One region of the Paenibacillus sp. FSL P2-0173 genome, then DNA from elsewhere that is predicted to be linked to it. Evidence: riboswitches for the same ligand, from Rfam matches in the RefSeq annotation. Region 1 holds a riboswitch; the other holds the start of a gene.
What was found. A riboswitch is a leader RNA that binds a small molecule or an ion and turns the genes downstream of it on or off. The one in region 1 is predicted to bind S-adenosylmethionine.

Region 1 (16,165 bases):
ATTCCCGACGATGTTCAAGTTATTTTAGTGGATCGAATGCCCTTTCAGGGGTTGAAAACAGAGTACTATTCCCTAGCGGCAGGTACGGTTTCTGATTTTGATTTGCGGGTGCATTTTCCAGATGAACAACGTCTTATTCGCAAATATGGAGAGGTCACCTCGATGGATCTGGAGAATAAGATTGTCCATTTTCAAGACGGTGAACCCTTGCCCTATGACCAGCTTGTCATTGCGTTGGGTTGTACCGACCGCTTTCACAATACACCAGGGGCTGAGGAACACAGCTGTACGATCCAGTCATTTAACCATACTCGCCAAACCTATCTGCGCTTGAACGAAATCAAGCCATATGGACATGTTCATATTGTAGGCGGCGGTCTTAGCGGTGTTGAGATTGCTGCGGAGTTACGTGAAAGCCGCACGGATTTGAATATTACCATTATGGATCGGGGCGAGCGGGTGCTGTCGGCATTCCCGCAACGTTTGTCTGCCTATGTACATGCTTGGTTCAAGGAGCATCAGGTAAATGCGCTGAATCATGTTGCGGTTTCCCGTATTGAGCCGGGGGCTATTTATAACCGTGACGAGCAAATTGTAACGGATGCAGTGGTATGGACGGCTGGGATTCAGCCGGTAAAAATCGTGCAGGATTTAGCCGTCCCTAAAGACCCTCAGGGTCGTATCGTGCTCAACGAGTATTATCAAATACCAGATCATCCTGAGGTGTATGTGGTCGGAGACTGTGCGAGCCTTCCCTACTCTCCAAGCGCTCAGGCGGCAGAAGTGCAAGGGGAGCAAATCGCACACATTGTACGCGACCTGTGGAAAGGTCAAACGCCTCATCCGCATCCTTTAAAGCTGCGCGGTACATTAGGCGCACTTGGCAAGAAGGCCGGGTTCGGCTATGGCTTTATGGGCAGTACCTCATTGCGCGGACGAGTACCACGCCTGCTTAAAAGCGGCGTGCTCTGGAAGTCCAAACGCCATTTTGGCTAACCGCATGCTCAACAAACAAAGAAGACCCGCTCCCAGAGCAGGTCTTCTTTGTTTGTTGAGTGTATGATGATGTATATTTCCTATACAAAAGGAAGCTGGTTAAACGGACCATTCTATTTCAATCCAAATCTAGGTTATCCCATGCTTCAGCTTCCTTAATTTTGTTCATAATCACTTCGTACAGAAGCTCTGCTGAATCTGCGGATACAATCTCACCGTTGACCATCGCATAGGGTTCGGCGTTGCACTGACCACAATTGCTTAGGCATCCGTATTCAATCACATCATAATCTGGATTCTGCTCCAGCTTGGACATGATTTCATCGGTACCCCAATGCATATTACTGGTGCAAAACTCAATAATAGGCCTTAACATTTTTTCACCTGCTTTGGATGACGGGCATTTTAATTTGGCCCGCTTTGTAATATAATAATAAAGGTATAGGAAAGGAGTTGAATTCTAATGAGCGAAACACAAAGCGTTCAAATGTATGACGAAGTAGCAGATGTACTGGATAAGCTCCGTCCGTTCCTGCAACGCGATGGTGGCGACGTTGAGCTGGTTGACGTTGAAGACGGCATCGTTAAGCTGAAGCTGGTAGGCGCTTGCGGCAGTTGCCCAAGTTCCACAATCACGCTGAAAGCAGGGATTGAACGCGCTCTTCTCGAAGAAGTCGACGGCGTCCAAGAAGTGGTACAAGTATTCTAATGCTTGATGCATAATGATCATGAGAGTCTTGACTTCGGTAACGAAGCTCAAGACTCTTTTTTGTATTACAGCGTCTGAAGGATCACTTAAGCTTATATGGTTGGCCGAATGGGATCTAAACCTCCCGATACATCCATAATATTGCCTGTTATAAAATCCGAATGCTCCTCACATAAATAGGCGATCACTCGTGCAATGTCCTCTCCGCTCCCCGGACGTCCACGCGGTGTCTCTTTATCCTGCATGCCGATGACATCGGCGATTGACATTTCCTTATTTGCTCCTCGGATGTCCCCTGGACAGATCATATTGACCGTAATGCCATAAGGAGCTTCCTCCACAGCCAGTGACTTCGTAAAAGACACCAGCCCCACCTTGGCGGCTGCGTAGACGGCACGATGCGGCCAAGCCCTTGCTTCTCCAGCATGACCAAAGCCAAAATGAATAATACGTCCCCAATGCTGGCTACGCATGTGGGGCAATACCAAATGATCCAGCAACATGGTACCGACCAGATTTCCTTGTATCATGGCATGAATCTCAGCCACACTGTAATCCGCAAACAGACGGCGTTCCCGGATAAACGGTCCGGCATTGTTCACCATAATATCGACTCCACCCAGCCGATCCTGTACTTCACCAATCAGCCTCGTGATATCTTCCTGAACAGAGATATCCCCTTGTAAAGACAGGCAGCGTACTCCCTTAGACTCAATCACCCGCTTAAGCGCTTCGGCTTCTGCTTGGCTATGCACATAATTTAGCGCAATATTACAGCCTTCATCCGCCAGACGCAAAGCGGTCGTTTTACCTAAACCTTTGGCACTGCCGGTTATGAATGCGACTTTATCTCTCAACAATTTTCCTCCTGTTCACAGAGAACGGTCACCCCCAAGTATAAAATATTTAAGCTTCCCCTACAACTCCATCCAAAAAGAAACCCCAGTCCTCTTGTTCAAGAGAATCTGGGGTTTGCGTGCAATGCGTTCTCGTTCCCTGCTTAAAATGCTGGAATAATCGCGCCTTGGTATTTATCTTCGATGAATTTTTTAGTTTCTGGAGATTGCAAAGCTTTGATCAGCTTCTGAATCGCTTCGGAATCTTTATTATCAGGACGTGCTACCAGAACGTTAGCATAAGGAGAATCTTTATCTTCCAGTGCCAGTGCATCCTTCGTTGGATTCAGCTTCGCTTCCAGAGCGTAGTTCGTGTTGATCAACGCAATATCCACTTCAGGCAACTGACGTGGCAGCATAGCCGCCTCAAGCTCCTTGAATTTCAGGTTTTTCTTATTTTCAGTAATATCTTTTACCGTAGCTTCAATGTTGCTTGCGTCTTTCAGCTTGATCAGACCTTGTTTCTCCAACAACAGCAATGCGCGGCCTCCGTTTGTCGCATCGTTCGGAATGGCTACAGTTGCGCCATCTGGGATTTCATCAAGCTTTTTATATTTTTGGGAGTAGATACCGAATGGCTCCAAATGAACTGCGCCCACAGAAACCAGATCCATTTTGCGCTCTTTGTTCATCACATCCAAGTAAGGTACATGTTGAAAGAAGTTAGCATCCAGTTGCTTGTCAAACAATTGTACGTTCGGCTGTACATAGTCGTTAAACTGAACGACTTGGAGACGAACCCCTTCTTTTTCCAACTGAGGCTTGATCGCTTCCAAAATTTCCGCATGCGGCACAGGAGAAGCTCCAATTTTCAGCTCCACTTCACGTGGTGATCCGCCTGTATTTTCGGTCGCATTGTTTGTATCCGATGTTGTGCTCTTTGTACCGCAAGCCGCCAGCACCGCAATTAATGTCAAGCTTAGTACAGCCAATACCCATTTCTTCATGTTATTACCCCTCCAATAATTTGTAATATTCAGGATCAGACGTCCTGATCAATAAGGATATCTATATGTTTTCCCTATTTTCGAGTATAATGCCGCACGAGACGATCTCCCGCCATTTGCAGCAATTGTACCAATACGACCATCAGCACGACCGCAACGATCATGACAGCCGTTTCATAACGATAATAGCCGTAGTTGATAGCCAGTGTACCCAGTCCACCGCCCCCGATCATCCCGGACATTGCCGTGTAGGATACGAGTGTAACGACGGTAATGGTTAATGCAGCGAGCAGACCCGGAAGTGCCTCACGTAACAGCACACGCCGGATAATTTGTCCTGTCGAGGCACCCATCGCTTGTGCGGCTTCAATGACGCCCTTGTCCACTTCACGCAGAGACGTTTCGACAAGACGTGCGAAGAATGGGGCCGCCCCAATAACCAATGGTGGAATGGTTCCCAACACCCCGGTCGAGGTACCTACCAGCGATCGTGTAAAAGGAATAAGTGCAACGATCAAAATGATAAATGGTACGGAACGTAAAATGTTAACGATGAATGATAATACAATGTATATCACCTTCATCAGAGTTAACGAGGAGCGACTCGCCAGAAACAATAATATGCCAAGCGGCAAACCAATAATGAGGGTGAACAATGCGGATGCTCCGAGCATCTGAAGGGTTTCCAGAGTAGAATTCCCTAGCTCATCCCAACTCACTTGTGAAAAATCAAGTTCGCTCATTGTCCGATCACCTCCACATCAAGTCCTTGCCCAGACACTTCGCGCAGCGTATGCTCTATATCTTCATGGTTTCCTTCAAAACGAACGATCAGCTGTCCATAGGGTACATTTTTAATCGTAGATATGGTTCCCTGCAAGATCGCAAAATCAACACCAGTGCTTCGAGCCGTACGCGACAGAATCGCATCATATGTTTTACTGCCCAAGAAGGAGATACGTACCACCTGCGCCGACTCACCGCCACCTGCTGCCGCAATCGCTGCTTGCAACTCCTCGGGATGTTCTGACTCCCGTTGGATAAAGTCCTTGGTTACCTGGTGCTGTGGCTTCAAAAATACTTCCGCCACTGGGCCTTGCTCCACGATGTCGCCCTGATGAATGACGCCAACTCGATCACAAATGCTTTGAATGACATGCATTTCATGTGTAATCAGCACGATGGTTAAATTAAAGCGCTGATTAATATCCAACAGCAATTTCAGGATAGACCCCGTCGTTTGCGGATCAAGCGCAGAAGTCGCTTCGTCACACAGCAATACATGAGGATCACTAGCCAGCGCCCGTGCAATTCCTACCCGCTGTTTCTGTCCACCTGAGAGCTGTGACGGATACTTTCCACTGTGTTCTTCCAGACCCACCAGTTCCAGCAGCTCACGAACTTTCATGTCCAGCTTTTCCCTGGGAGTGTTTACCAACCGCAAAGGAAATGCAATATTGTCATACACCGTTGCCGAAGATAACAAATTAAAATGCTGAAAAATCATTCCGATTTTTCGACGTTGCTTCTGTAACTGGGATTGACTCACAGTAGCGAGGTTTACCCCGTCTACCCATACTTCACCTGAAGTAGGGCGTTCCAATAAATTAATACAGCGGATCAATGTACTTTTCCCCGCCCCGGAGTGACCAATCACTCCGAATATTTCTCCACGCTTTATAGAAAGATTCAACCCAGATAGCGCATTAACGCGTCGGTTGCCTTTGCCATAATGCTTGGTTAACTGCTTAAGCTCTATCAACGTGCTGCGACCCCCTTCACTTCTTCCTTACCCTTTTAACCAATTGTCATCTCTCAGGATTGTATAAAATCGCTATTTATTTATACAAAAAAGAGCCCCTTTCACAGAATGAAAAGGGCCCCACCTTGCGAACCTTTTCTCATCTGCCAAAATCGCTATAACTCTAGCGGTTTTGTAGGAATTAGCACCATCATGTTCCCTCCCAGTGTATTACACCGGGAAAGAACGGGTTGCCGGGCTTCATCGGGCCAGTCCCTCCACCTCTCTGGATAAGAAAAATATGTTAAACTCCAGCTTTAGCTGTCCGTTAAGTTTATATAAAAAAACATAATTCAAGCATTTTTCTGAAACTAGGTTTCAGTATAGATAGTTTACATTGCTTTGTCAAAGGATATTTTCTATCATATTTTTGGGCGTACTGCCCGGTTCTCCCATTGTTTCGCAGTATAAGTAAAGGCGTTTGACAGCGACCGACATACCATTTCCAAGCCCTGCTGCAAATCTTCCAAATGGTGATCGAGGTCCTCCAGTTGGATTTTTCCATACAAAGCTCGGTGTCGTTGCCAGAGATCATCCTGCATTTCCGTATTCATATAGTGTATCTCCGTATTCCGACGCTTACGCAGCCGATTGATGGCATCGTTGTAAGTGTCCTTGATATCATTTAAATTATCGGTCAATACAGGATGCATTTTGAGATACTTGAGCTGCCGCAACACGGTAAAATACGAATAATGCGCCTTATACTGCCCTGTTTTTAAATCATACAGATCATTTAGCCAGTTACCCAGCTTATCCAAAATAGAGAAAACCCGAACAAACCCATCTTTATAAAAGAAAACATATAATGCATAATCGGATTTTTCATCCTCACTCATATCTTCAGCATATCCGGCTTTCACTTTCATACGGAAAAAGGCGGAAGCATGATGGCTCTGCTCCAGTTCATCCAGAGATGACATTAGACCGCGTGTTAAAATATCCGCCTTCCGGAAATCGTGGGTCGGATCTCCACCAGCCTGAATTTGCCGCTCCAGCAGGTTCAACATAGCTGACATGCTATTCATGGCATCTAGCAGGATGCCTTTGTTCACACGTGGTGGCTCACCCAGTAGCTTGCGTATCATGCTTACGCCTCCTTATAAATGTAAAATCCGGCTGTAGGTTTAATTAGGGCGTCAAGCGAAATAACTCGTCCATCGTTGATCTACAAGCTTAACAATATCCTCACGCGGTAACACCTCATCTGGATACCCCGGCTTCATACGCGCATCCACTACAATCGGCAGCTTATAGTTCAGATGATGCAAACGCACTTCGCTGTCTGCGTACATATCTGTAGCCGGGTTAAAGCGTGTGAATACCGTCCACAGGAACGAAGCTTGAGAGCGAACGACTTCTTTGGCATCGTCTACAATGAAGACGAGCGGCCACTCTTGCTCACCCGCTGCTAATCGCTCCAAAACACGTGCCGCCAGCTCAGGCTCCTGCTCAAAGGACGCACCCGATACGACAAGGCAACCTCCGCAATAGGGCTCAATTTCACGAATTCCCGGCAGATCGCCTCCCTCATAAGCACGAGGCAATTCACGTACAGGCTCACCTATCCCCATCAGGATGGCCTTACTGCCATGATTCAGCTTGCGGCCTGTGTAATCGAGTGTATCGTGTGACGTGTGATTGAATATAAATAAATCCCTTGCTGGATTAAATCGCTCCAGAATGGTTTCCAGCAGCAGGTTAAAGTCCGATAAATCAATTACTCGATCCGTCAGCATCAGGAATTTAGTCAACGACAATTGACCTTGACCCAAAATAGTAAAACCGGATACAAGCGCTTCACGGGAGTAGCTTTCACGTACCACTGCCGCTGCTAGCGCATGTACACCGGTTTCCGCATACGCCCACAGGGACTTGACGGAAGGCATCACAAGCGGATATGCAGGCGACAGCAAACGTTGCAAAAACTCACCGAGATAGTAGTCTTCTTGCCGAGGCTTACCTACAATGGTTGCCGGATAAATGGCATCCTTGCGGTGATGCATATGTTTGACATGAAATACAGGGAAATCATGCTGTAATGAATAATAGCCAAAATGATCACCAAACGGGCCTTCCGGACGGCGTTCATGAGGCGGTACATAACCGCTGATTGCAAATTCTGCTTCTGCTGGAATCCGGTGACCCCCAAGCGGGTCTTCTGTCATGGGCAGCTTGCCTCCCATAATAAGCGAAGCCAGCAACAGCTCAGGCAAGTTTTCCGGTGCTGGCGCAATGGCAGACGCAATCAGGGCAGGCGGGCCACCGATGATAATCGTCGTAGGCAATGGCTCATTACGCAGTTCCGCTTCATGATAATGAAAACCGCCGCCTTTATGAATTTGCCAGTGAATGCCCGTCGTCTGATCATCATAAATCTGAATGCGGTACATCCCCAAATTATGATCCTTGGGCTGACCTGGCTTCTCAGTATACACGAGTGGAAGCGTAATAAACGGCCCTCCATCCTCATGCCAACTGGTCACTTTAGGCAGTGGTGCCAGCGGAGCCTCTGTACGGCGAACTCCCAATACAGGGGCCTCGCTATGAGATACTGTTTTTAGCCCTACTTTTAGCATGTCCTTAATCAGGCCACGTTCATTCCACAATGCTTTGGGTGTAGGTGGAAACAATGTTTTGGTCGCTCCTACAATCGCATCCATCAGTTGCTCTGGGCGCGGACCAAAAGCCATGTCCACACGGCGATTTGTACCAAACAGATTACTGGCTACAGGAAACGGGGTTCCTTTTACATTCGTGAACAGAAGTGCCGGCCCTTCTTCCTCAATAACTCTTCGATGAATCTCAGCCAGCTCCAGGTAAGGATCGACAGGTGCCTCTATAATTTTAAGATGATTTTCTTTACGCAGCGCTTCAATAAATTGGCGCAAATTCTGGTAGATCAACTGGACGACTCCTCCTAAGCAAATCAAGCCCTCGAGAAACTCGCGGGCCTGGTTTGTTTCTTATATGCTATTATACGTGTTTAAACGCCTCTTGGGCAAAAATCCGCTTGACTATGATCTATGAAACGCTTAGGTACGTTGTGCTTGGGTCGGAACAAGCTTGCGGTCCGGTGACAATTGCCATACACGATAGCTCAGATAAGCCAAGATGGAGAACAACGATGCAATCACCAGCATATGTCCCAGCACGATAAACATGTAGATTTCAGGTTTGTTGACGTACAACAAGATAATTCCAATCACCACTTGAAGCAAGATTAACAAGACCGATACGACACCCAATATACGGATATCCCGGTGGTTCGGGTGATAACGGTATGAGTAGTGACCAACAGCCAAGATAATGACGAACAGCAGACCAGCTGAAATCTGATGAAGCAGCAGTGGAGATATGAAGCCCCCAATATTTACAACCTTCTGGATGACCGAGTGACTAAGCAACGCCCCTGAATAGACAGCAATATAGGTATAGATCGTCGATAACCATATAAAGTTACGAAAGCCCCGACTGACAGGCCCAGGAATCAGACGCGGGGTGTGGCGTGAATCTGCATGCTCCTGCCAGGCCCCCAACGTCATCATAGTCGCACTGGCAAAGGCGATAAGCGCAAAGCCAAAATGCAGTCCCATGACTGCAGCCGATTGGGAAAAGACGACAGCCAACGCCCCCATTGCACCTTGTATGATGACAAACATGAGCGTGAGCAGCGAGAATAGCTGCAAATCCTTCCGATGCTTCATAAACAGCAAAAAGCCAACAAATGAGGCGATAGAAAGAATCCCGGCCATGGCACTGACGGAGCGATGAGAGAACTCAATAAGGGATGCGATCGTATGTGCCGGAACCAGCTTACCATTGCACAGCGGGAATTCCCGGCCACAGCCGAGACCAGAATCCGTTCGCGTCACGACACCTCCACCGAAGGTAGCCAAAAACATGACAATACATGTTACGAGTGCCAGCCATTTTAATATTCTGATTTTGTTATTCAAAGAATTCACCCGTATCCTTCCAAATATAATATTTATTCACTTTATATGTTGTGAAATGATCACTTAAAGTAATTATAACTGATATATCGTTCCTTGACATACGAGCTTTGTTGACAAAATGTGAACGTGTCCGTGAGAAAGCCGCCCCCTGAGAAGGAAGCGGCTTTCTGAATGTCTTGATGTTATTTTGCTAAGCTCGCGTGGACTTCAACAGCCCGATCCAAAAATTGCTCAATCTCTTCGCGGGATTTGCGCAGTCTGTTCACCAGACGTACCAGTTCTCGCCCTTCACTGTAAGCGATAAAGCTAGGAATCCCCAATACATTTTGCTCTTGACTGACGCTTTCGGCCTGTTCTACATCAATCTCAATTAATGTAAGCTTATCTGCATATTGTTGTTCCACATCAGGCATGAACGGATCGATGAAATGACAATCCTTACACCAGTCCGCCTTAAACACAGCCACCGTAACGCCCGGAGTGGATATTGCCTTATTAAAGTCTTCATGAGAGACGATTTTTTGCATGGATGATTCCTCCTTAAATTCTTTTTGTGCTGAAAAGATTGCACTTTCTATTGTAACGCCAAGTGAAGCTTTTGCACACTCCCCCATTCTACTCACATGCCGATTGGAAGCCCTCTCATTGAGGCATACTAAAGATATACTTAAGAATCCACATAAGCGTCGACATCCTAACAGCATACCCAACATACTTGGCAGGATACGGGGATGCTTGCAGTTGGAAAGGAGGTTAATTTAGTCATGTCTCTTACCGAATGGCTCCATACAGCATCTCGACAGCTTCAAGGAGGGCTAAAGTTACTGGGTTCCGTTCCCCGTGTTGCAGAGGAAGCTTGGGAGGGCAAACGGGCGGCTTGGACCGAATCCCGCAAATTACGCTCCCCCTTGCGTGAACTAGCGTGGGATTATCATACGGCACAGGCCGCTATGAATGAAGCTGAAGCGATAATGTTGGTGAACGGACCCGCTACGCGTCCCTCTTCTCTGAATATGCCCTTATGCGAAACAGACTGTGAGCTACTGGAGAGGATCAAGAACGATACAGCACAGGAGAATCGCAGCAACGTTACCCGCACTGCCGCTTACCTTGAATGCTATCGTGGCTACCCGGAGTTACACTGGGCATTACTGGCCCACCTGGTTTCTCGTAATGGCGGCTATAATATGACCGATCTGAAAGGGGGACTGATTGGCAACCTGTTCGGCGAACAGGAAAAGGAATGGCTGTATCGGCTACTGGAGCGCTGTAACGCCCTTATTTTTCAAGACGCTTATCCGCAGTTGCAACTTTACATGCACAGCCGTCATTTGGGTCGGAGTTGCTTTCACTTGTTGCCTTATTTTCACGTTTCGCCATTCATGAAGCCCTTTTGGGAACGTTTCTGGGCTTGGCGGGATAGCTCTCTGTTGACTGTGGCGCTCATCATTAATGAACAAAACTATATTGAAGGACGTGTGGTAAAAGATCCGTATTTCCAAAAATTTGTGACACACAAGCCGGGCTTTTATTTGCATGACTGGCTCCAGCTAAATCAGGTTATATTTCCACTTGGACTGAACGGTGGACTTGCTGGACTAGTAATGGAGCGTTTCGGCCATTTGGACGAGCGGATCGGCTTTGGCAAAAGTCTCTATGCTATGCTCTTTGGCCATCAGCAGGTGCTAGACCAGGTATCCGCATTCGCTAACAGTGTGCCGCATACAGGTTCACGCAGCGACTATTGGCCCGGATTGTTCACACCGAATGAACAAAAAGCGCTGCACTCTCTAGATGAAAGTGCAACGCTTTTAGCACATGAATGGCTACCGCCAGGACAACGTCTGTACAGTCCGGAGCTGAACGCCGTCTGGTCCGATACAGCTTATGATCCAATCCCCCGGTATGACTGGTTTCAGGACGGCTCCACACTTGGACATCTCAGCGAACCAAGGCGACCGCTGTTATTTGCCATGCGCCATGAGCATCGTCATGGCATTCAAAAAACAGCAATGGCCCACGTTGCCCATAACAGCTTGCAACCTTTCCACTGAAAGACTGGGGGGCTCTTTTAGCCTCGTTGTCCTGTGGACTCACGCTGTAGACGCATTAACGGACGCAGTACCTTTTGCAACATACGCGGATAGTTGCCCAGCTCGTCCCTTCGCAATACGCGCAGTACAACCAGCAACAACAAGTAGCATACCAGTACAGCTGTCCCGGCAATGCAGCACGCGATCAAGAAGGCCACACGCGCAGGCATCAGATGCACCAGCAGAATACAGGCTTCATTTACACCGTATCCGATAGCTCCCGAGACGACGACTGCGGTTAAGAACCCTGCCCAGCGACGGCCCATGATGGAAAAGGAGACAATCCCTTTAAGCACACGCAAATTCAGCAATGTGATCACGAGGAAACATAATCCGGTTGCAGCAATGATCCCATAAATTCCAAGCCAACCAGCCAGCAGCCAGCTCGCTGCAAACTTGACGACGATACCGACCATGACATTAACCATTGAAATACGCGGCTTGCCCATACCGATCAGTATCGAATTAGAAGTCATCATCGTAATCTGGAATATCGTTCCGAGTGTCAGAACAGCAATGATACCACTGCCTCCAAGCGAGCTAAACAGTAAACCATTAATAGAATAGGCGGTTACACATAAAGCCAGCACAATCGGCATTCCAGTCAAAATAGAGATACGCAAAGCCAACGTCATCTGATTTTGTAAATGCTGCTCATCCTTACGGGCAAATGCCGCTGAAATGATCGGAATAAGCGATTGGCTGAGCGCAATGGCCAAAATCGGCGGAATTCCCGCCACACTCTGTGCCCGAGAGCCTAGATAACCCAACTGAGTAGTCGCCTGATCCAATCCCACTTGACCAGACAATAGTCTCACCACAATAGACGTATCAATAAAGTTGACCGCCGGAACCGTCAGAGACGACAATACAATGGGAATAGAAAGCTTGAAAATATCTTTGTAAATGCGCATCATCGGTAGCGCGGAGCTTTCCTCTTGGAATTGATCTTGACGATCCTGTCGATCCTGGCGACGCAATTTCACCGTGTAGTACAACATGACCGCTAGAGCGCCAAGACTTCCCATGACACCTCCAAAGGAGGCCCCAGCCGCAACCTCGCGATCTCCATAACCTAGCTTCAAAATAATAAAAGCGAGTACAATAGCGGTCGCTACCCGTGCAACCTGCTCCACAATTTGTGAAATACCGCCTGCGGTCATATTACCGCGCCCTTGGAAGTATCCACGCATCATGGCAATGGCAGGGAACAGCAGTAATGCTGGTGCCAAAGCCTGAATGGCCAAAGCGGATTGCGGAACCCCCGCTACATGCTCGGCAAAGTAAGGCGCTCCAAAATACAGCAGCGCTGTAATGACAATGCCTGCCGCAGCCGCGAATATCAAAGCCGCATGATACACACGTCGCGCTTCCGAAGGCCGATCCAGTGCATAACGTTCTGAAACCATTTTGCTCAACGTGCTTGGAATGCCGGCCGTAGCGACCGTGAGCAGCATCAAATAAGCGTTGTTCGCAATGGTAAACGAGGCGTTCCCGACGGAACCGAGCAGATGCTCCAATGGAACACGCTGTACCAGACCAAGCACTCTGGCCACCAAGGCGGCAGCGGCTAAAATAAGCGTACCTTTAAGGAATGTTTCTTTATTGGACAAAATGCGTTCCCTTCTTTCTTGCTGTTCACACGCATGCAAAAGCCCCGCACAAACAGTCATGGCCTGAGCCATCACCGGTGCGGAGCCGCATGTCGATTCTGTCTCTGCAAATCATAATAAACCAAAACGAATCTCGGGTCATAACACCCAAATTAAGAATACAATAATCATGGCAAGCTGCAAAATCACTTTCATCACGGTGCTGGTAAAAAGGCCTAATACAGAGCCAAAGCCCACTTTTATAGCTCGATCCAGTGGGGCTTTGCTTATCAGCTCACCTAGCACAGCACCAATAAATGGTCCCAAAATCAGGCCAAATGCCGGAATAACGAAGGGGCCGATAATAATCCCGATGGTACTCAGTATCGCCGACAGACGCGAGCCGCCAAATCGCTTGACACCCCACGCATTCACAGCATAATCCGCAACAAAAAGGGCAACGACGATTAGTGTTTGTATAATCCAAAACAATGCATTGTATGGAGCAAACGAGAAAAACCAGCCGTATACAAAAAATGCAAAATAGATGGCGAGCGCCCCCGGCAATACGGGATATACCGCCCCGGCCATGCCCACAATGAACAGCACAATAACAACAATCCAGCCTACAACGTCCATGGGCCTCCTCCTTCTCGTCCATTCATCCGGCCTGCTGCATTATTCATTTTATTACACAAGCACATAATCACGGATCACTTCTACAATGCCGTCGTCATTATTCGAAGCCACGACCAAATCAGCGGCTTCTTTAACCGTATCCTGAGCATTCCCCATTGCTACGCCCAGTCCAACCGCTTGAATCACAGCCAGGTCATTCAGACTGTCGCCAACGGCAACCACCTGCTCCAGAGTAATGCCAAGCAGATCGCACACTTCAGCGATTCCACTGGCTTTGGATATACCAGCTGGGTTAATTTCCAGATTTGTCATCGAAGAATTGGAAATTTCAAGTCCACCCATATCCTGAAGCTTAAGTAAAATTTGGTGGCGAATTTCGTCATTTTCCGTATTATAACCGAATTTGAGCCACTCCTGTGTGTCCAATGTATCCGGCCAACGATCCCTATTATATAATTCCTCCGTTGAGTAAGCCCAGAACCAAGAGCCTGTTTCTACAGCAATTTGGTGCATCTTACGAACGAGCTCCTTATCAAGTAAATAACGGCGCCACAACTCGTGGGGTGATTTCCACACCTCACTGCCGTTTACGGTTACCATTGGCGTCTCCAGGCCGAGTTGCTGACCGTAAGGCAGAGCATGCATCGCTGCACGTCCGGTGGACAAGCATACATGAATCCCTTCCTGAATCGCCTTGTTAATCCAGTTAATCGTTTCCAAGGAAATTTCATGATTATCATTCAGTAAAGTTCCATCCATGTCGAGCGCAAGCAGTTTGTATTTATATTGGTTTTCTCCCATAGTCTCTCTTCCTCCTGTATGTCCCTTATGTCCAACGACATTTTACCATGAAAAAGAGAAGCCCACAAAAGTATTCAAGTCCTCACTTTGCTGCCAGAGGCTTTTTAGGAGTACCATCTAGCCCATATACTTCGTCATACGCATCAAATATTTTACGCGCAACCGGTCCTGCGCTCGTCGCACCAAAGCCCCCTTCAGGAATGATGACCGCTACTGCCAGCTTCGGATTTTGACGCGGAGCAAAAGCGATGAACACCCCGTTATCTTTAACCGTACGTCCCACCAGCTGCTGGGAAGTCCCCGTTTTGCGGGCATAATCATAAGGAAATCCATTAAAGGCTTTAACATCCGTGGCCATACCTCGAATCACTGTATTCCAGTACGTATCTGAAAAAGCGACCTCATTCAGCACCTTCGGCTTAAATTCACGTACAAGATTCCCCTGATCATCTACAATTTTGCTGACCAAATGAGGCTGCATACGCTTGCCCTTTGTTGCCAGTACAGTTGTATACTGAGCTAGCTGCATGGCTGTATACTTTCCCTGCTGACCAAAGGATGCCTGTACCAAACGTGTCAGCGCACTTTCATGCTTGCTCGTATACTCAAGTCTGCCTGCCCACTCGCCCGGCAGATCTACTTCTGTCGGAACGCCTAATCCAAATTCCTTCATATACTTGTCCCATACGTCAATTCCCTGATGCACCCCTGCATTACTTCCGTATTTGGCATACAGCGGCTTGCCGATCATATCCACCATAAACGTATTCGACGAGACCTCAATTGCCCTGCTAGGTGTCAAAGAACCATACACATGTCCGCTAGAATTCCCAACCCGGCTGGAGCGATTTTTGCCGTAGTACGCACTTCCCGTATCCAGATAAGTTTGTCTGGGAGAAAGCAGGTTTTCCTTCAACCCGATCAGCACGGATAGCGGTTTAATGGTTGAACCCAGAAGCACCGAGGATTCTGGATGTGGACCCGCTTTTCCGCTAGGCACGGATTTAATGGTTCCATTTCCCATTTTATGCTGAATTTCGTCATATACCGAAGGCGAGGTACTTCCACTTTTCCATACATTAGAGTCATAATCCGGCATACTGGCCATTGCCACGATATTTCCGGTCTCTACCTCCATCGCTACAGCGAAGCCAGTGGTAGCGTCTTGATGAAGCTTCCCCGATACGGCATGAGTATGAAGCCAGCGAAGCTGATCCATAATGGCCTGTTCGGTTTTCTGCTGAATTTCCTTGTTAATGGTGGAATATAAATGATGTCCTTTTTCAGGAGGAGTAATGGATTCAATGCCCTCCGGCATGCTGCGCGGATTGACTTCTACCGTTTTATATCCGTTTTTTCCTCTCAGCTCATCCTGGTACTGAAGCTCCAAGCCATCATATCCGACCGTTTCACTTTCCGAATACACCTGTGTCGGTCTTAGAACCTCCGAATTAGCTTCATAGAGCTCTTTATATTTGGGCCGGTTCGTTCGAGCTCCTTTGAACTTGTACATATATCCAATCGTTTGTACCGCCACCCGATCCGGGTCATAATGGCGTATACTTTCTTCTACAACCTCTACACCAGGGAACTCTGTCCGATGTTCCAGAAAATAAGCGATTTCCTCCCGACTCAGGTCGGATTTGACCAAACGTGGGGTAAATCCCCTATATTGATTATAGTCCGGGTCCAGTCGCTTTTTTATTTCCTCTGCATTAAGCTGCTCTCCTTC
Region 2 (16,165 bases), on a different contig from region 1:
GTAACCTGTTCATGAGTCGATCCTGAGAGCCCGTGAATTGTCCTACCTGTAGCAACCCGACCACCAACCCCAACTCCTCGGACTTAATGGGCTGTTGATAAATCATAAAGGAATCCCCATTTACGTTCACACGTCGAATCCCCTCATTTTGAACTGCTCCTGCCGCTGTAGATGGAACAGGGAAGGTGATATTGAGGTCTTTCATATTTTGGGTGGTTTTGGTAACCCCGGACGTATAATTGTAAATTTGTACATATAGCTGTGAGTCATCTATTCCACGCCCCTGCTCCAATCCTAAATCCAAGTTAGGGACTTCAAACAATCCCCCTTTAATAATAAGGCGTAATTGCTTGTTAATCTGTGGCGCCTGAGTCATAAGCTGACTTTTCACTTCATTATATGTGTAGTAATATACTAGTCCGTAAATAGCCAGACCAAAAATGACAAGTACAATAGCCAAGATGCTCGAATACCAAGCTGTCAGCCGCCACCGAATAGACATATTACACATCACCTCTTAAAATATAGCCAGCTCCCCGAATTGTACGAATGAGCCGTTTACCGCCATCCTGCTCCGTTTTTTGTCGTAGCATGGCAATATATACTTCCAGCACATTCGATTCTCCGCTATAGTCATAGCCCCAAATTTTGTCCATAATCAGATCACGCGACAGAACACGCTTGGGGTTTTGCATGAACAAATGGAGCAGTTCAAATTCTTTGGCTGTCAGTTCCAAGCGTTTGCCGCCACGAACCACTTCACGGGATTCGTTATCCAGTTGTAAATCCTCGAAGGTAAGCCGATTTCCGTTATTGTCCTGTTGTTCGGTTTTACGCCGCAAAAGCGCTCGCACTCGCGCCAGCAGCTCCTCCAGAGCAAACGGCTTGACGAGATAATCATCGGCCCCTAGATCCAAGCCCTTAACCCGATTCTCAACCTCATCCTTGGCTGTAAGCATCAGGACAGGTACCGTGCTTCCACCCTCCCGCATGCGACGGCATACCTCAAAACCATCGACCTGCGGCATCATTACATCCAGCACGACCACATCAGGCTCAGCTGTCAGCATTTTATTTAATCCCTCTGCTCCATTGGCGGCTGTCAGCACTTCATAGCCTTCAAATGCCAGCCCTCTGCGTAGCATGGAAACAATTTTTTCATCGTCATCAATAATCAGAATAGTAGAACGCATACACGATCGAACTCCTTTATCTCTTCTTTTCCCTCTATTGTAGCAGGAGTAGACGCGTGTAGCATCTGGCTGCTCCATACAGCAAGAAACGGAAGGGATCTTCCTTCCGTTTCTTGCGTGCACATGTTCATTTTTGTAGAGTTATCAGCTTATTGCTGAAGCGTCGAGCTAAAGTCATTTTTGTTGCCTATTTTCAGCTGAACATCTTTTTTCTGCCCAGCTCGTTCGATGTTAAGCGTCAGTGCTGTACCCACTTTTTGTTTTTGAATGAACTGGATCAGCTCTTGTGATGTGCTATAAGGCGTGCCATTGGCTCCGATAATCACATCGTAAGGACGCAGATCGGCCTGATAAGCTGGCGATTTGTATATAATATCCCGTACTACCGAGCCTTCGGTTAGGGATGTGCCCAATTCTTTGGCTACTTCAGGACTCAAATTTAACAGACTTGCACCAATGAAAGGTACAGGTTCTTTCGGGATAGGCTGGTTATTTTTCAGCTTATCGACGACTTCCAAAATTGTATTGGACGGAATCGCAAACCCGATTCCCTGTGCGTCTGCACTAACAGCTACGTTCATACCGATAACCTGCCCTTGCAGATTTAACAGCGGTCCGCCAGAGTTACCAGGGTTAATGGACGCATCCGTCTGAATGAGATGCTTGTATTGCGTCGGTTTTCCAGTCGATTCACTATTAATGGTGATCGTACGTTCTTTCGCACTTAGCACCCCGGCTGTTACCGAATGCTCAAAGCCTTCAGGGTTGCCGATTGCGACCATCCACTCGCCGACTTTAGCGTTATCGGAGTCACCCAAAGTTACTGTCGGAAAGTTGTTTTTGCCTTCAATTTTAAGTACCGCCAAATCAAGATCAGCATTTTTGCCCAAGACTTTGGCTTCGTAAGGCTTATTAGTTCCCTCTACTGTAACCTGAACCACACTCGCGCCTTCAACAACATGGTTGTTGGTTAGGACGTAACCCGATTTATCAAAAATAAAACCGGAACCAATACCAAGCGGAGTCAGCTGCCCGCTGTTGCTACCTTCATTTTCATTACTGTTACCGCTACTGCCACTGTCACCATACTGATTACCGAAAAAGTATTGATACAGCGGGTCATTGTAATAAGGGCTGCTTTGTCTGCCGCTGCTACCACTGGTTTGTTTGGCAAGCGTTTCGATTTTGACGACTGCCGGACCAGCCTTGGCCACAACAGATTGAACATCAGCGGTACCTGAAGGCATCACAGCCGGAACTGCGCTTGGAGTCGAGCCAGTTGTTCCTGAATTAGTCGTTTCTCCACTTTCAGCTGCCGCCGAAGTTAACGCCGTCTCGGGTGTGAACATATTTGTTCGGTCAGCTGTGTACATCAATACCGTAATGACCAGCATCCCAGCCAAAAAAGATAAGAAAATTGTTTTCACCTGCGACTTGGGCTTATTCGGTTTGAATTGCCAGTTGCCACCATTCCGACCCGAACCATCCTGTTGCTCAGGCATAGCGCGATGGTATGAGGGAGGAAGAGGTCTCACTGCCTGTGGTGGCGTAATCTCAACATCCTTTTCCACCGACTGCCCTTCCTTACGTTGTCCGTCCGATTGAACTGAAGAAAAAGGGCCGTAAGAATAATAATATGAGGAACCGTTCGAATCGTTTTGCCGAGTTGCATTATCGGTATCAACCTGATCGTTGTCGTTCCGGCGTCCGGAGTTATTATTTTTAAATTCGTCCATTGTATATCTCCTCCCAAACCCTATGCTTCAAGGTGGTGTTGTTTAACTGACTTTATTTTGCACTTTAAACCTTAATTCCACCTTAAAAACAATTAAAAAGGAGATAAAACCTTAGACCTATTGTACCTATTCACTTTCACTTAAAACGAAATGCCCCGGATATAATCCGGAGCATTATCAATTGTATATGCTTTTTTATTTCGTGTTAAAGTTTTCGTCGAACTTTTCGTTCGGTGTTTGAGCATTGTTTTGAACTTTGTTGCGACTGGAGTTTTGAACTTTTTGAGCTACAGCGCCTGTACCGCCTTGTTCTGTTGCAAATTCTTCATCATACTTCTCATTTGGTGTCTGAAAGTTGTCTTGAATTTTATTTTGTTCAGACTGCTTTACCTTTTGTGAAACGACACCAACCGTATTGTCTTGTGCAAATTCCGCTTTGAACTGATTTCCTGCGCTTGCCTTGAAGCCTTTGTTCGTGAAAGAACTTCCGCCTTGATTTGGCATAATTCTCAACCTCCCAGTATGTTTTGCGGGATAAGCTCATCCCGCAACATAGTATGTGATGTTGGAAAAAACAATATTCAAGGATTATATGGAAGCATCCAGTGTCGCGGTCGGAATAGTTTTATGCGTTTCTATCACCTTTTGGAGCGATTTGACCATCTTTTCTGTACATTTTCCGTTCCCTTTTTTTATAATTTGAACATCCACATCTTTCTTGCCCCATTCAGAATATACCTGCCGGGTTGTTTTAAAATACAAGTCAATTTTATTGCCCTTAATCGCAGAACCTGTATCTGCTACAATCCCGTATCCATAACCTGGAATGTACAATATGCTTCCCAAAGGAAACGTTTTGGGATCAGCCGCAATCGTAGACAGTGTGTTCTTGTCACGACGTACTTTTACACCGGAATACGTAATACCGTAACCGGGATGACTTGGCCGTTTGCCAGTCGATTCATAGCCTGCTGTATATCCTGTTGCCGTGACCGTCATGGTCGTAATAACCTGCTCTTCGCGTGGAGCTAAAACAGGTGTGGACTGCCATTTTTTATGCTGGACCGGTTCTTTGTGACCGTAAACTTCATTGCCGGGCAATACCAGACAGGTTGCAATTAACACGGTTCCCAAAATCCGTTTCCATACCAACATGGATCTCATAAAAAACCTCCCCTTGAGGCAAAGGCTTTCCAGAAATCCATTAGTTTATACGAACAGATTATTATTTTTGAACATCCTGACCTGGATAAAGTCTGCTCAGTTTCACTTTATCTTCAAAAATATGCAGGAGTGTCCGCACTATGGGGGTGTGTTCATCGTCTGTGTGCAATATAATGGAAGCAGGAGAAATCGAAATAAGGGTGCTCACGATTCGATCCTCGACCTCCATTTCCAATTCAATGCCTGGCATCTCGACAATGATGTCATCTGCATCAGGAATCGGTATGGGCACCATGGCACTATCCAGAATCGTAAAATTATGTCCGCCTTGGTGAAGTACGTGTACGAGCGGAACTTTGCTTTCCTGAAAAAAAACAAAATATTTAAGCAGCCCCATAAATTCTTCGTATTGCCGATCTGCCCAGAATTCTTCCATAGCATAGTCGACGATTTCTTCAAGCTCTTTTTTATACGCATGGAGCCTAAATTGAATCAGCCCTTCCAAATTGATCACACGAAGCTCCTTGAAATCCTTCTCCAGGAGAGTAGTCAGCTTACCATGACGCTTCAAACGACCTCTGGGGCCATCATCGTTTAACAGTGAACGAATCATACTGCGAATTTGCTCTGCATCCTCTTTCTCCAGCAACGAACAGGCTTTGGTGAGAATGAGATTGAGCAGCCCCCACTCCTTGACTTCGATAATATAATCCGCTATTGCCGAAGACATGATGCTGTATACACAGGGGAGAAAGCTTTCAAACGCCGAATTGCTTTCTGTGCCCTTGCAGGTCCATGCCACTTTGTTATCCAGCTGTCTGAAAGTGAATCGAAATCCGCGCCGTGACATATGTAGTCCCTTTGTTCTACTTTTGACCACTTCGTAAAACCGGTCGGTTTCCTGATCTCCGTCTGTATTGGTCCACACTGTAAACAGTTCCATTGGCTCACTCCTTTCGATCACTGCTTTCAGTATATGGCGGCCTCTGAAGGGTTATACGAAGTGAACGACTGGAAACAGAAAGACATATTCAAAAGAGGATGATCTGGTTTCAAAAAGCCGGTTGGCGTGTTATAAACATTACTGTGATATAGGAAAAAAACCGAAAGACGTTTGAATATTTAGGGTGGGGTATGTTAAGGTTATAGTAATATGAATTTTTCACAAGAGGGAGGAGATAAGATGTCAACGATGCTGAACATGCTGCGTACATTCATGATCGTCATATTGAGCCTCGTTCAGATTTTGTCCCTTCCTGTGACGTTTCATGCGGAAGACACCACTCAATCCCTTCAGTTTACGGCGGGATCTTCTCTTATGCCTCATGCTGATATTTCCTCGTTAGAAACAGACTCTCACGGTCTGGAGCATCATTCCAAACCAGCTATACGCAAGTCCTCCCCTTTACTTCATCTGGTGATCGCTGCGGCCAAATCACTTCCCTTTGTCATTTTGATAGCGCTTGTGCTGCTATTGAGCATCCCTAAACTACGTCTGCCTTTTATTCCTGTCATTTGCAAACTAAAGAAGCAATTGTACTTGTTCCCCATCAAATTTACCTCTAGTTATGTGGCTTAACCTCCCTTTGCATGCACATCACCACATTTGCATGTCTATTTGTTAACCTGTCCCAATAAGTGTAATACGTAAAGTCTATTTATCAGGTTTTTTATGTTAATTTATAAAATTTAATACAAAAAGAAAGTTTCCATGTCACTCCCAAAGTATGTGATTTATTTCCCATACCATTCATTTAAATAACGTATCATACAGGAGGCTTTACAAATGGATATTAGAGAGTCTATTTTGCCAGGAATCGGGATTAAGTATCGAATAGATGCAGAGAGTGGCGACCGAATTGTCATTATTATTCATGATGATGGCAGGCGCGAGTTGTATCACTTTGATTACGAGGATCTGGAACAAAGTATTTCTATGACAACCCTGAATGATCAGGAAGCGCGATTGGTAGCCTCCATCATCGGTGGTATGACCTATAAGCCCAAACAGCTTGAAAGTGTAGAAATGACGTTTGACGATTTTATAATCGAATGGTATAGAGTGGAATCTGATTATGCAAGTGTCGGCAAATCCATCGGTGAGCTGGATGTAAGGCAAAATTCGGGAGCCACTGTTATTGCCATTGTGGAGAAAAAAGGAAATAAATATGTAAATCCTGGTCCTGAAGTGATGATTAACGATGATGCCACTGTAGTCGTTGTTGGGGAACGCGATCAGCAAAAACGCTTTAAACAAATCCTTATGAACGGAAGCGGGTGATTGGATGGATCATCTGGTATTTGAGGTTGGATTGGCTATTGCTCTCATCGCTGCAGCCGGACTTATTTCCTCCAAACTGCGCTTCTCGGTCATCCCTTTTTATATCCTGATCGGAATGGCAGTTGGACCGCATGCGATGGAGCTATGGCATTTTGATTTTCGCTTTATCGAAAGCGCCCCATTTATTGATTTTATGGGAAGAATCGGAGTGCTGTTTCTTCTCTTCTACTTGGGTCTCGAGTTCTCAGTAGGTCGGTTAATTAAATCAGGCCGTTCCATTGCCGTGGGCGGAACCATTTATATTGGCATCAATTTTACACTGGGGCTGGCTCTTGGCTTCCTGAGCGGCTTTCCTGTAGCAGAGACACTGGTTATCGCCGGAATTACAACAATATCATCCAGTGCTATTGCTGCGAAGGTGCTGGTAGATCTCAAGCGGACCGCCAATGCTGAAACTGAAATGATTTTGGGCATTATTATGTTCGAGGATGTTTTCCTCGCCGTATACATCTCCATCCTCTCCGGATTGGTTCTTAGCGATTCATCCTCGCTCGGGGGTGTGCTGCTATCAGCGCTAATCGCGCTAGGCTTTATGCTTGCAGTCATTATTATCGGCCGTAAGGCCGTCCCTCTGTTAAATCGGATTCTCCGTATTCGCTCCAATGAGGTATTCGGACTTGTTGTTTTCGGCTCTCTGTTTCTGGTGGCTGGTTTTTCGGAAACGATTCATGTGGCGGAAGCTATCGGCGCCCTGTTAGTCGGTCTGGTACTAGCCGAAACGGAACACGCCAAACGGATCGAGCATTTAATTGTTCCTTTCCGCGATTTCTTTGGCGCCCTGTTTTTCTTCAGCTTTGGACTATCCATTGATCCACTGTCCCTGGGAGGAAAGGCGATATGGCTTGCACTGGTAGCAGTCATCCTCACGTTGTTTGGTAACATTTGGGCAGGAATGCTGGCTGGGCGTACAGCCTCCTTATCTCCCAAAGCGTCAGCAAATATCGGCCTGACCATTGTGGCACGGGGTGAATTTTCGATTATCATGGCCAACTTGGGTAAAGAAGGCGGTTTGCTTGATATTGTTCAACCCTTTGCAGCCATCTATGTACTCATACTGGCGATTCTTGGACCACTTCTGACAAAGCAGTCAAAACCTATTTTTAATATGTTAAACAAAATATTTAAGTTCAAGGACCCCCGCCTACGAAAGGAAGAAAGTAACTCGGCGTAACTGTAAAAGCTGGATACGACAATCCATAGGAGGGAAGGCTATGCCGCACGCTGTAAAACATGCCGAAACTCTATGAGGCGGCTTGTGAAGCCCGCTTCAGGAGATGCGAGCAGGTTCCCTGTCTTTTATACGGTGATTGGCGGAATTACGGCATCCGTCGGTCTGGAATTGTTTTTGCATCCGCATGATATGATCGCTGGAGGCGTCACGGGGATCTCCAGACTCATGTCGCTTTATACACAGGAGCATTTTGGGTTACTGCTATTCGTTTTGAACTTGCCACTCATGCTGCTGTATTCTCTGTCTACTCACAAACCCATGCTGCTTCGTGCACTACCCGGCTTGTTCGCCTTTTCGGGCTCAGCCATCATTCTTTCGCCTTTTCCGGCAGTGAGCGGCCATCCGGTCGTATGTGCTTTGGGCGGCGGAATCTGTATAGGGCTTGGCGCAGGGCTGGCAGCTCGTCACGGTGGTCTGCTCGATTCACTAGGACTTAACGAGTCAGACGATGGCCGTCCATCCACATTATTGCTAACACATCGCAAGATTCCGTTAATACAGATTGTTATGCTATGTAATGGTCTGCTGCTCATTACGGCTGGCTTTGTGCTAGGCTGGGAGCCAGCTCTCTATTCAGCCTTATCCTGCCTCGCTGCCTATGAAACGACCCGGCTGATGTTTACCGGTCTGACGCGTATGGTTTGTGTAGTCAGCAAGAAGCAGCAAACCATCGAAGATGCCATATATCGCATGCTGCGTATACACAGCACGCCTGTTGGAGGCTATGCCCAGATAGAGAGCAAGATTAAAAGCGAATCTGAGGATAAAAAAGAACAAATGGTCATCGTTTACAGCGTTCATCTGTTGGATTTGCAGCGCTTTAAGGCAGTCATCCAAATGGCAGACCCGCAGGCTGAGATCATGTATATGAAACGATGGAAAGCATAGCAAAGTAACACATCAAAAAACGCTTATCTACACTAATCCTTGTACATAGATTAGTGATGGATAAGCGTTTTGTAATTAACAATATATTAACGGATATTAATTTTGCATGATAAAATCATGTTCAATACTGCTGGCACTGTCAAAAGTACGAATAATATCATAACGGGTATTGCGCTGTGCTGGAACGTGACCCGTCTCGCGGATCAACTGTAGAATGGATTCAATGTTAACCTTATACGTTGCGCCTGCAGCGGAAACTACGTTTTCCTCAATCATGGTGCTGCCAAAATCATCGCAACCGTAGTACAACGATTTTTTACCGATTTCAGGTCCCATGGTTACCCATGAAGACTGAATATGCTTGATGTTATCCAATACAAGACGACTGATCGCAACGGTCTTCAAATATTCCTCTGGCGTCTGGCGTTCCTTCTTCAGATTGGTGTTGTCTGGCTGGAAGGTCCAAGGAATAAAGGCCAAAAATCCTTCAGAATTATATTTGTTTTCAATGCATTCGTCCTGAGCATCACGAACACGCAACAAATGCAGCGCACGCTCCTCCATCAACTCGCCAAAGCCGATAACCATCGTAGCAGTCGTGTTCATCCCAACCTTGTGAGCCGTTTGCATCACATCCATCCAATCACGCCAAGAGCCTTTGAGACGGCTAATTTTGCGGCGTGTGCGGTCATCCAAAATTTCTCCGCCTCCACCCGGAAGCGAATCCAATCCAGCTTCATGAATGGCTCGAATCGTGTCTTCCATGGATAGACCGGATTTTTCCTTCATTTTGTGAATTTCAGCTGGCGAGAAGGAGTGCATCGTAATATCGGGAAAACGCTCCTTGATAGCTTTCAGCAAATCCGTATAATAACTGAACGGCAGATTCGGATTCACACCGCCTTGCATTAGAATTTCGGTGCCACCTACATCCTGCGTTTCCTTGATCTTCTGAAAGATCACCTCGTCCGGCAAAACATAACCTTCATCAGAACCCGGTCTACGGTAAAAAGCGCAGAAGCGACAATATACGTCACATACGTTCGTATAGTTAATATTTCGTCCGATGACGAAGGTTTTAATGGGATCGGGGTGCATGCGATTCATAACTTTATTCGCCGCATGACCTATTTTTTCTACCTCATCTGATTCGAACAAAGCAACGGTATCCTCTAAATTCAGGCGTTCGCCGCGTAGGGCTTTATCTAAAATATGGTCGATTACACTCATGGTGTATCCTCCTTCGCTGTCACAGGGCGACGAAATGAAAGACAGGACTTATGAACGAGAATGCTTTCACAAACCTGCGTTCGAACCCTGCCGTAATGTATGTTCATGACTGGCCTTGTATGTTGTCTGTGCTATTTAGCATAGTAAAACCTAATGATAATACTAACATATCTTTAGGTAAGGAACCATACTTATTCCCGCTTCTTTCTGCTTTTCACCTAGGAAAACAGGCAACTGCCAAGCTTGTCTCAACATTGCATATAGCCAAGAAATAAGAAAATAGAACTGAAAAGTGCATTTTTTCACACTGTCCTTCATGTCATTCTTATAGAAAACAGCAAGCCTCCTGAATGAATGGAAACTTGCTGTTTAGTACTGTACATATTTGCTCCCTGCCTGAAAACGACAAAGATACTACTGATGTGCTAACGCTCTAGCGCAGCGCCTCATCCAGATCACTAATCAGGTCGTCAATATCCTCCAGACCTACGGAGAAACGAAGTAATCCGTCCGTAATCCCGCGCTCCAATCGTACACTATGGGGCATAGCCGCGTGTGACATCATCGCCGGATACGACAAGATGCTTTCCACAGCTCCCAGACTCACCGCTACAATTGGAATACGTACGCGACTGAGGACTTCTTTTGCACGCTCACCAGAACCCACATCAAACGATATCACTGCACCATAACCGCTGGATTGACGCTCATGAACTTCACGTCCTGGATGATTCTCCAGACCCGGGTAGTACACCGCCTCAATGTCGTTGCGCTCGTTCAGCCAATTGGCGAGCTTTGCTGCACTCTTTTCGCTGTGAGCCATACGAGCCTCCAGTGTCTTCATACCGCGCATGAGCAACCATGACTCCTGCGGAGCCAGCACGGTACCCAGTCCATTTTGGAGCTGCTTGATTTGTCTCCCCAGCGATTCGGTACGTGCTACTGCAAGTCCTGCCAGCACATCGCTGTGTCCGCCCAGAAACTTGGTCGCACTGTGCAATACAATATCGACACCCTGCTCAATCGGACGTTGATAATAAGGTGTCATAAAAGTATTATCCAATAACGTCAAAAGTCCGTTATCCTGTGCCCAAGAGGTTATTCCTGCTACATCGGTAATTTTGAGTGTCGGATTGGACGGGGTTTCCATATATACAGCCCTTGTATTCTCCTGCAACGCCTCTTTCACATGGTTGAGGTCCGTCATGTCAACGAAGGTCGTTTCGATATTCATCCGTTTCAAAATGGAGGTCAGCAGTCGATATGTTCCTCCATATACGTCCTCGGAAACAATGACATGATCTCCAGCAGACAAGAGCATAAATGTAGTAGAGATGGCCGCCATACCTGATGCAAAGGCAAAACCGCTAGCTCCGCCTTCTAATAAGGCGATATAATCCTCCAAAGCTTGTCGTGTCGGATTACCTGAACGGCTATAGTCATGCTGTGGAGGATTAAAAATATCATGATGGTGAAAGGTAGAAGCTTGATAGATCGGGACGCTCGAAGCCCCCGTAACACTGTCAATTTCAGAGCCGAAATGCAGCAGCTTGGTAGCGAACTTCCGCTCTTTGTCCAGATCCTGGCCGATCCTTCTCGCATCCTCTATCATTGCTGCTCCCCTCCTTCTACTTCTTGACGTGCCGCTTCCAGCGCCGAACGCAAATCTTCAATTAGGTCGTCTGTATGCTCAATGCCGACGGAGAAACGCAACAGCCTGTCATCTACCCCGACTGCATCCCGAATTTCTGCTGGTATGTCCGCATGTGTCTGCACAGCGGGATAGGTCATTAGCGATTCCACACCGCCGAGACTTTCCGCAAACGCAATGAGCTTAATGTGACGAAGCAAAGGCTCCACATAACGAGCATCCTTTACTTTAAAGGAGAAGATACCCGTATTTCCGCTGGATTGTTTATTTTGAATCTCACGACCTGGGTGGCCTTCGAGAGCTGGATAAAATACTTCCGCCACCGCCGGATGCGTCAGTAAATAGTTAGATAGCACTGTTGCATTATGCTGATGTCGGTCCATACGCAGCGCTAACGTCTTCATCCCCTTCATCAACTGATAGCAGTCGCTCGGGGAAAGCACGGCCCCTATGGAATTGTGCAGGAAGGAAATTTCAGCTGATAGCTCTTTGCCTTTGGTTACGATCAGCCCTGCCAGCACATCATTGTGTCCGCCCAAATATTTGGTTGCGCTATGTACCACAATATCAGCGCCCAGCTCCAATGGCCGCTGGAAATATGGGGTTAGCAGCGTATTATCTACAATGGTAAGCAACTGATGTTGTGATGCCCACTCGGCAACCGCTCGAATATCAGTGATCATCATTAACGGATTTGTAGGTGTTTCTATGAATACAGCTTTGGTATTCGGTCGACATGACTGTTCGAGTGCTTCAAGATCGTTCGTATCCACATAACTTGCTGTTACACCAAATTTAGATAAAATACGCTCCAGCAAGCGATATGTCCCGCCATACAGATCCAGCGATACAATGAGGTGATCTCCCTGTCCAAACAATGCAAATACCGTTTGCAGCGCCGCCATACCTGAGCTACATGCAAAACCTGCATCACCCGATTCAAGTGCAGCAGAAGCCTCTTCCAGTACCTTTCGCGTAGGATTGATCGTCCGAATGTAATCAAATCCTGTGCTTTGACCTAGACGGGGATGGCGGAACGCCGTAGATTGGTAAATCGGGTAATTAACAGCCCCGGTTACTGGCTCCTCTACTGAACCGATTTGTGCCAATCTGCTTTCGATTTTCCACTGTTTCTCACTCATATGAATCCTCCTATTAACTTCCATAGTGGGTGCTATAACATATCCTGCAAAAATGGATGTCAAAGACTATACTGCTGCGCTACTGCAAGGTGGTACTGTACAAGGGTAAACTACAAGCCCCTTTTTAAATCTGGGGCCCGATATCGTAAGGTGTTTCTTGGTATACATAATAGTTCAGCCAATTCGAGAATAATAAATTGGCGTGTGCCCGCCAGATTGAGGGTGGTGTGCGCTTGGGATCATCATTAGGGAAATAATTTTTGGGGACTTCAACATCCATTCCTTTGCCCACATCGCGGTCGTATTCCCATTTCAGGGAAAGCGGGTCATATTCAGAATGCCCAGTTACAAAAATTTGTTTACCGTCAAGCGTGGCTACGAGGTACACTCCAGCCTCCTCGGATTCGGATAAAACTTCTAATTCGGTAATATGATCAATATCTTCCCGCCGAACCTCCGTATGTCTGGAGTGAGGAGCATAAAACAATTCATCAAAGCCGCGTAGCAATTTTACTTTAGGTTTAATCACGGTGTGTGGAAATACGCCAAAGCATTTGTAGTCGAGCCCGTATTTAGGGACATCGAAATGATGGTATAAGCCTGCCTGTGAGGCCCAACAGATATGCATGGTCGAAGTTACATTCGTTTTCGTCCATTCAAAGATTTGCTGGATCTCCTCCCAGTAGTTAACATCCTCAAACTCAAGCTGTTCAACCGGGGCTCCTGTAATGACCATGCCGTCAAAACGACTGTTCTTGATCTCGTCAAACGTTTTATAGAACATGTTCAAATATTCTTGCGATGTATTTTTGGATACATGAGATTTCATGTGCACCAGCGTGACGTCCACTTGCAGCGGCGTATTGCCGACCAAGCGCAACAGTTGGGTTTCCGTCGTCTCCTTTGTAGGCATTAAATTCAAAATGGCGATACGCAACGGACGAATATCCTGATGATAAGCCAAGCTTTCATCCATTACGAAAATATTTTCGCCCTCCAGCACTTCCTTGGCAGGTAGCGTGTCTGGGATTTTAATCGGCATGTAAACTCACTCCTTGTTCGGTAAGTTTTGCGAAAATCGTCTTGTTGAGATGCCGGGCATATAATAAAAAGACCTTTCTCAGGTTAGAGAAAGGTCATATTTGTATCCATATGCGCCTCTCTCATCTGTCAGGGCAACGCTCTTTGTACAAAGCGCGCGTCCTGCAAGAATTAGCACCGTGCGATTAAAATCGCCGGTTGCCGGGTATCATCGGGCTAGTCCCTCCACCTGCTCTTGATAAGATTTCGCTATATTCATTTTAGGTTCACAAAGTTCTTGTTGTTCACTTTAATGCATCGGCTGGGCTTCGTCAAGATGGGACTTTTAAATTTGTACCCTGCATTCACATTTTGTCTACCTTTTCCATAGGTTAAATCATATCCCTCCTATCGTTGAAGCTCTTGCCACTACTGTTGATTTAGCCCATGATTTTGCGCTTGAAAGGCCGTAGGCCGAGCGTTATACTATACAAGTGCTATTAGGCAAAAATATGGAGCAGTAGTGCAGATTTGAGTGTTTCCTGCGATACTGTGGCAATCTAAAAAAGAACATTTGAGAGGTGAATCCGGAATGGAAGGCGACCCGAGTCCGAATAGGCGGCGATCCCTGAACAACAGCATAGGAATGACTTCAGCTTGCCGAAAGACGGGACGCCAGGCTCTGCATGCTCCAAAAGCCTCCGGCTTTTGATGGGAGTGCACGCTTACCCGCACCGGCTAACTGGCTAACTGAGTCCATTCCTTATGCTTAAGGTAAACGTATTTCCGTTACGACGGAGCATAAGGAGTGACATATATGAAAATCCGTTTGGTCAACAACGGGGTTTTTACCCCTGTCGAAGAAATTGAAATGGCGCTTACTGCACCGGCAGAAGGTTTTTATTGGATTGATGCCGATGTCGATGATTTGGCAGTGCTTCAGCCTTTATTTTCCATGCATGATCTTGCAGTAGAAGACTGTTTGAGTGAAGAAGAACAGCGTCCGAAGATTGAAATTTATGAAAGCCATTATTTTATCGTTGTAAATAGCATTCGTTTTGATGATGAAGAAATATTTTTGCGAGCTTTGAACATTTTTCTCGGCCGCCATTTTATCATTACGGTGACCAAGCAGAAAATAAATGAGCTTCGTACCCTCAAGCCTATGCTGTGGGAGCAAGAAGTCAGCCAGCCTGACCGTTTTATGTATCTGTTGGTCGACTTGATTGTTGACAACTATTTTCTGGTTGGTGACCGGATTGAGGTCCGCATTGAGAAGCTGGAAGAAGATATTCTAATGCATACGAAAAAGTCGCATTTGAACGAAATCATCGGCTTACGAAGTGAGATTCTGTGGCTGAAAAAAGTGCTGGGTCCACAAAAAGAAGTCATCAATACCCTGAACAAACGGGATTTGCGGCTCATCGACGATCAATTGCAAAAATATTTCAGCGACATTTATGAAAATGCTGTGAAAATTTCGGAGACTTTTGAAACTTACCGCGACTTGATGGGTAACCTTCGAGAAGCTTATCAATCCAGTATCGCCAACCGTGCCAATGAAATTATGCGTGTGTTTACGGCAATTACGACCGTATTTATGCCATTGACAGTCATTACCGGAATATATGGGATGAACTTCGATAATATGCCTGAGCTTCATACACGTTATGGCTATTTTGTCGTCATTGGTATTATGGTGGCATTAGGTGTCAGTATGTTCTGTATTTTCCGCAAGAAAGACTGGGTTTAAAAAGAACAGGGGGGAAAAGTACCGAGTTGGATACTTTTTTCGATTTTCAGCTTGGTCATAAAAAGCAGCAGCCGTGTCCTGTGTGGAACTCGCTGCTGCTTTTTAGTATGTTGAACCCTGAATGTACTTTAATACTTTAGCTTTATTCAATCAGTTCTATATTATCCAACATGTCGGTCGGGTACCTGCTGATGACGAAACCGTATACGGATCAGACGCAGACGCTCGTAAATTTGATCCAGTCCTGTTTCGGTTGCCTTTTCTTCCCCATACACTTTCAGCATGACGGGCTTGAGCAGCGTATCCCCCAACTCTTCATAAGCAGACCAGATGGCTGCCTGCTCCTCCTCAGATACATTCACCAACTCCTTGCGGATCAGCTTCTCCATATCAATGCCATCCCTGTCCAAATGCTCCACAGCTTCAATCATCTCTCTACGATGCAAACCTGTCTTCATTCCGATATGCTCCAGTGAAAGACCGTCCGAAATGCCTTCGATAATCGTTCTAGTTAGGCTGAATTTGTTCAGCTCCTGCCTGTACTGGTTCTCTTTTTGCTTGTATAGCCATGACAAAAAAACTTCTTCTTCCAGCGTCTCTGTTACCCAGTTTAACGGAAATGGTGTGGTCCGGTCATTTTGTGTCGTAATAGCCAATAGCTCCGTCCCATATTGCGACACTTTACCCTGCCCCATACCAGGAAGTTCCAACAGTTCTTCTTCGGTATGGGGAAGATAGACGCTAATGAGTCGAAGCAGCCGATTCGTAGCAATAAAATAAGGTGCTTTTCGTTCCGTTGCTGCCTTTTGCCGTCTC

Region 2: another riboswitch for S-adenosylmethionine. It lies ahead of metA (homoserine O-acetyltransferase MetA); the one in region 1 lies ahead of MKX30_RS09460 (methionine ABC transporter ATP-binding protein).

The regions. Positions count from the first base shown of each region.
Region 1 is NZ_JBBOYK010000001.1:2,126,215-2,142,379, forward strand. It holds gene MKX30_RS09430 (NAD(P)/FAD-dependent oxidoreductase) at 1-996, shown strand, start outside; gene MKX30_RS09435 (YuzB family protein) at 1,115-1,372, opposite strand; gene MKX30_RS09440 (NifU family protein) at 1,460-1,705, shown strand; gene MKX30_RS09445 (SDR family oxidoreductase) at 1,798-2,562, opposite strand; gene MKX30_RS09450 (MetQ/NlpA family ABC transporter substrate-binding protein) at 2,706-3,548, opposite strand; gene MKX30_RS09455 (methionine ABC transporter permease) at 3,623-4,291, opposite strand; gene MKX30_RS09460 (methionine ABC transporter ATP-binding protein) at 4,288-5,310, opposite strand; SAM riboswitch class I at 5,447-5,586, opposite strand; gene MKX30_RS09465 (Cthe_2314 family HEPN domain-containing protein) at 5,712-6,437, opposite strand; gene MKX30_RS09470 (UbiD family decarboxylase) at 6,489-8,255, opposite strand; gene MKX30_RS09475 (COX15/CtaA family protein) at 8,385-9,317, opposite strand; gene MKX30_RS09480 (thioredoxin family protein) at 9,491-9,835, opposite strand; gene MKX30_RS09485 (DUF2515 family protein) at 10,073-11,362, shown strand; gene MKX30_RS09490 (putative polysaccharide biosynthesis protein) at 11,380-13,014, opposite strand; gene MKX30_RS09495 (DUF456 domain-containing protein) at 13,153-13,632, opposite strand; gene MKX30_RS09500 (Cof-type HAD-IIB family hydrolase) at 13,684-14,433, opposite strand; gene MKX30_RS09505 (peptidoglycan D,D-transpeptidase FtsI family protein) at 14,516-16,165, opposite strand, start outside.
Region 2 is NZ_JBBOYK010000002.1:786,398-802,562, forward strand. It holds gene MKX30_RS13900 (sensor histidine kinase) at 1-502, opposite strand, end outside; gene MKX30_RS13905 (response regulator transcription factor) at 504-1,193, opposite strand; gene MKX30_RS13910 (S1C family serine protease) at 1,343-2,929, opposite strand; gene MKX30_RS13915 (hypothetical protein) at 3,125-3,433, opposite strand; gene MKX30_RS13920 (3D domain-containing protein) at 3,518-4,093, opposite strand; gene MKX30_RS13925 (putative sporulation protein YtxC) at 4,155-5,036, opposite strand; gene MKX30_RS13930 (hypothetical protein) at 5,277-5,672, shown strand; gene MKX30_RS13935 (cation:proton antiporter regulatory subunit) at 5,880-6,374, shown strand; gene MKX30_RS13940 (cation:proton antiporter) at 6,379-7,605, shown strand; gene MKX30_RS13945 (YitT family protein) at 7,690-8,553, shown strand; gene mqnC (cyclic dehypoxanthinyl futalosine synthase) at 8,650-9,783, opposite strand; gene MKX30_RS13955 (aminotransferase class V-fold PLP-dependent enzyme) at 10,217-11,395, opposite strand; gene MKX30_RS13960 (PLP-dependent transferase) at 11,392-12,576, opposite strand; gene metA (homoserine O-acetyltransferase MetA) at 12,701-13,618, opposite strand; SAM riboswitch class I at 13,737-13,862, opposite strand; gene corA (magnesium/cobalt transporter CorA) at 14,414-15,349, shown strand; gene MKX30_RS13975 (HRDC domain-containing protein) at 15,511-16,165, opposite strand, start outside.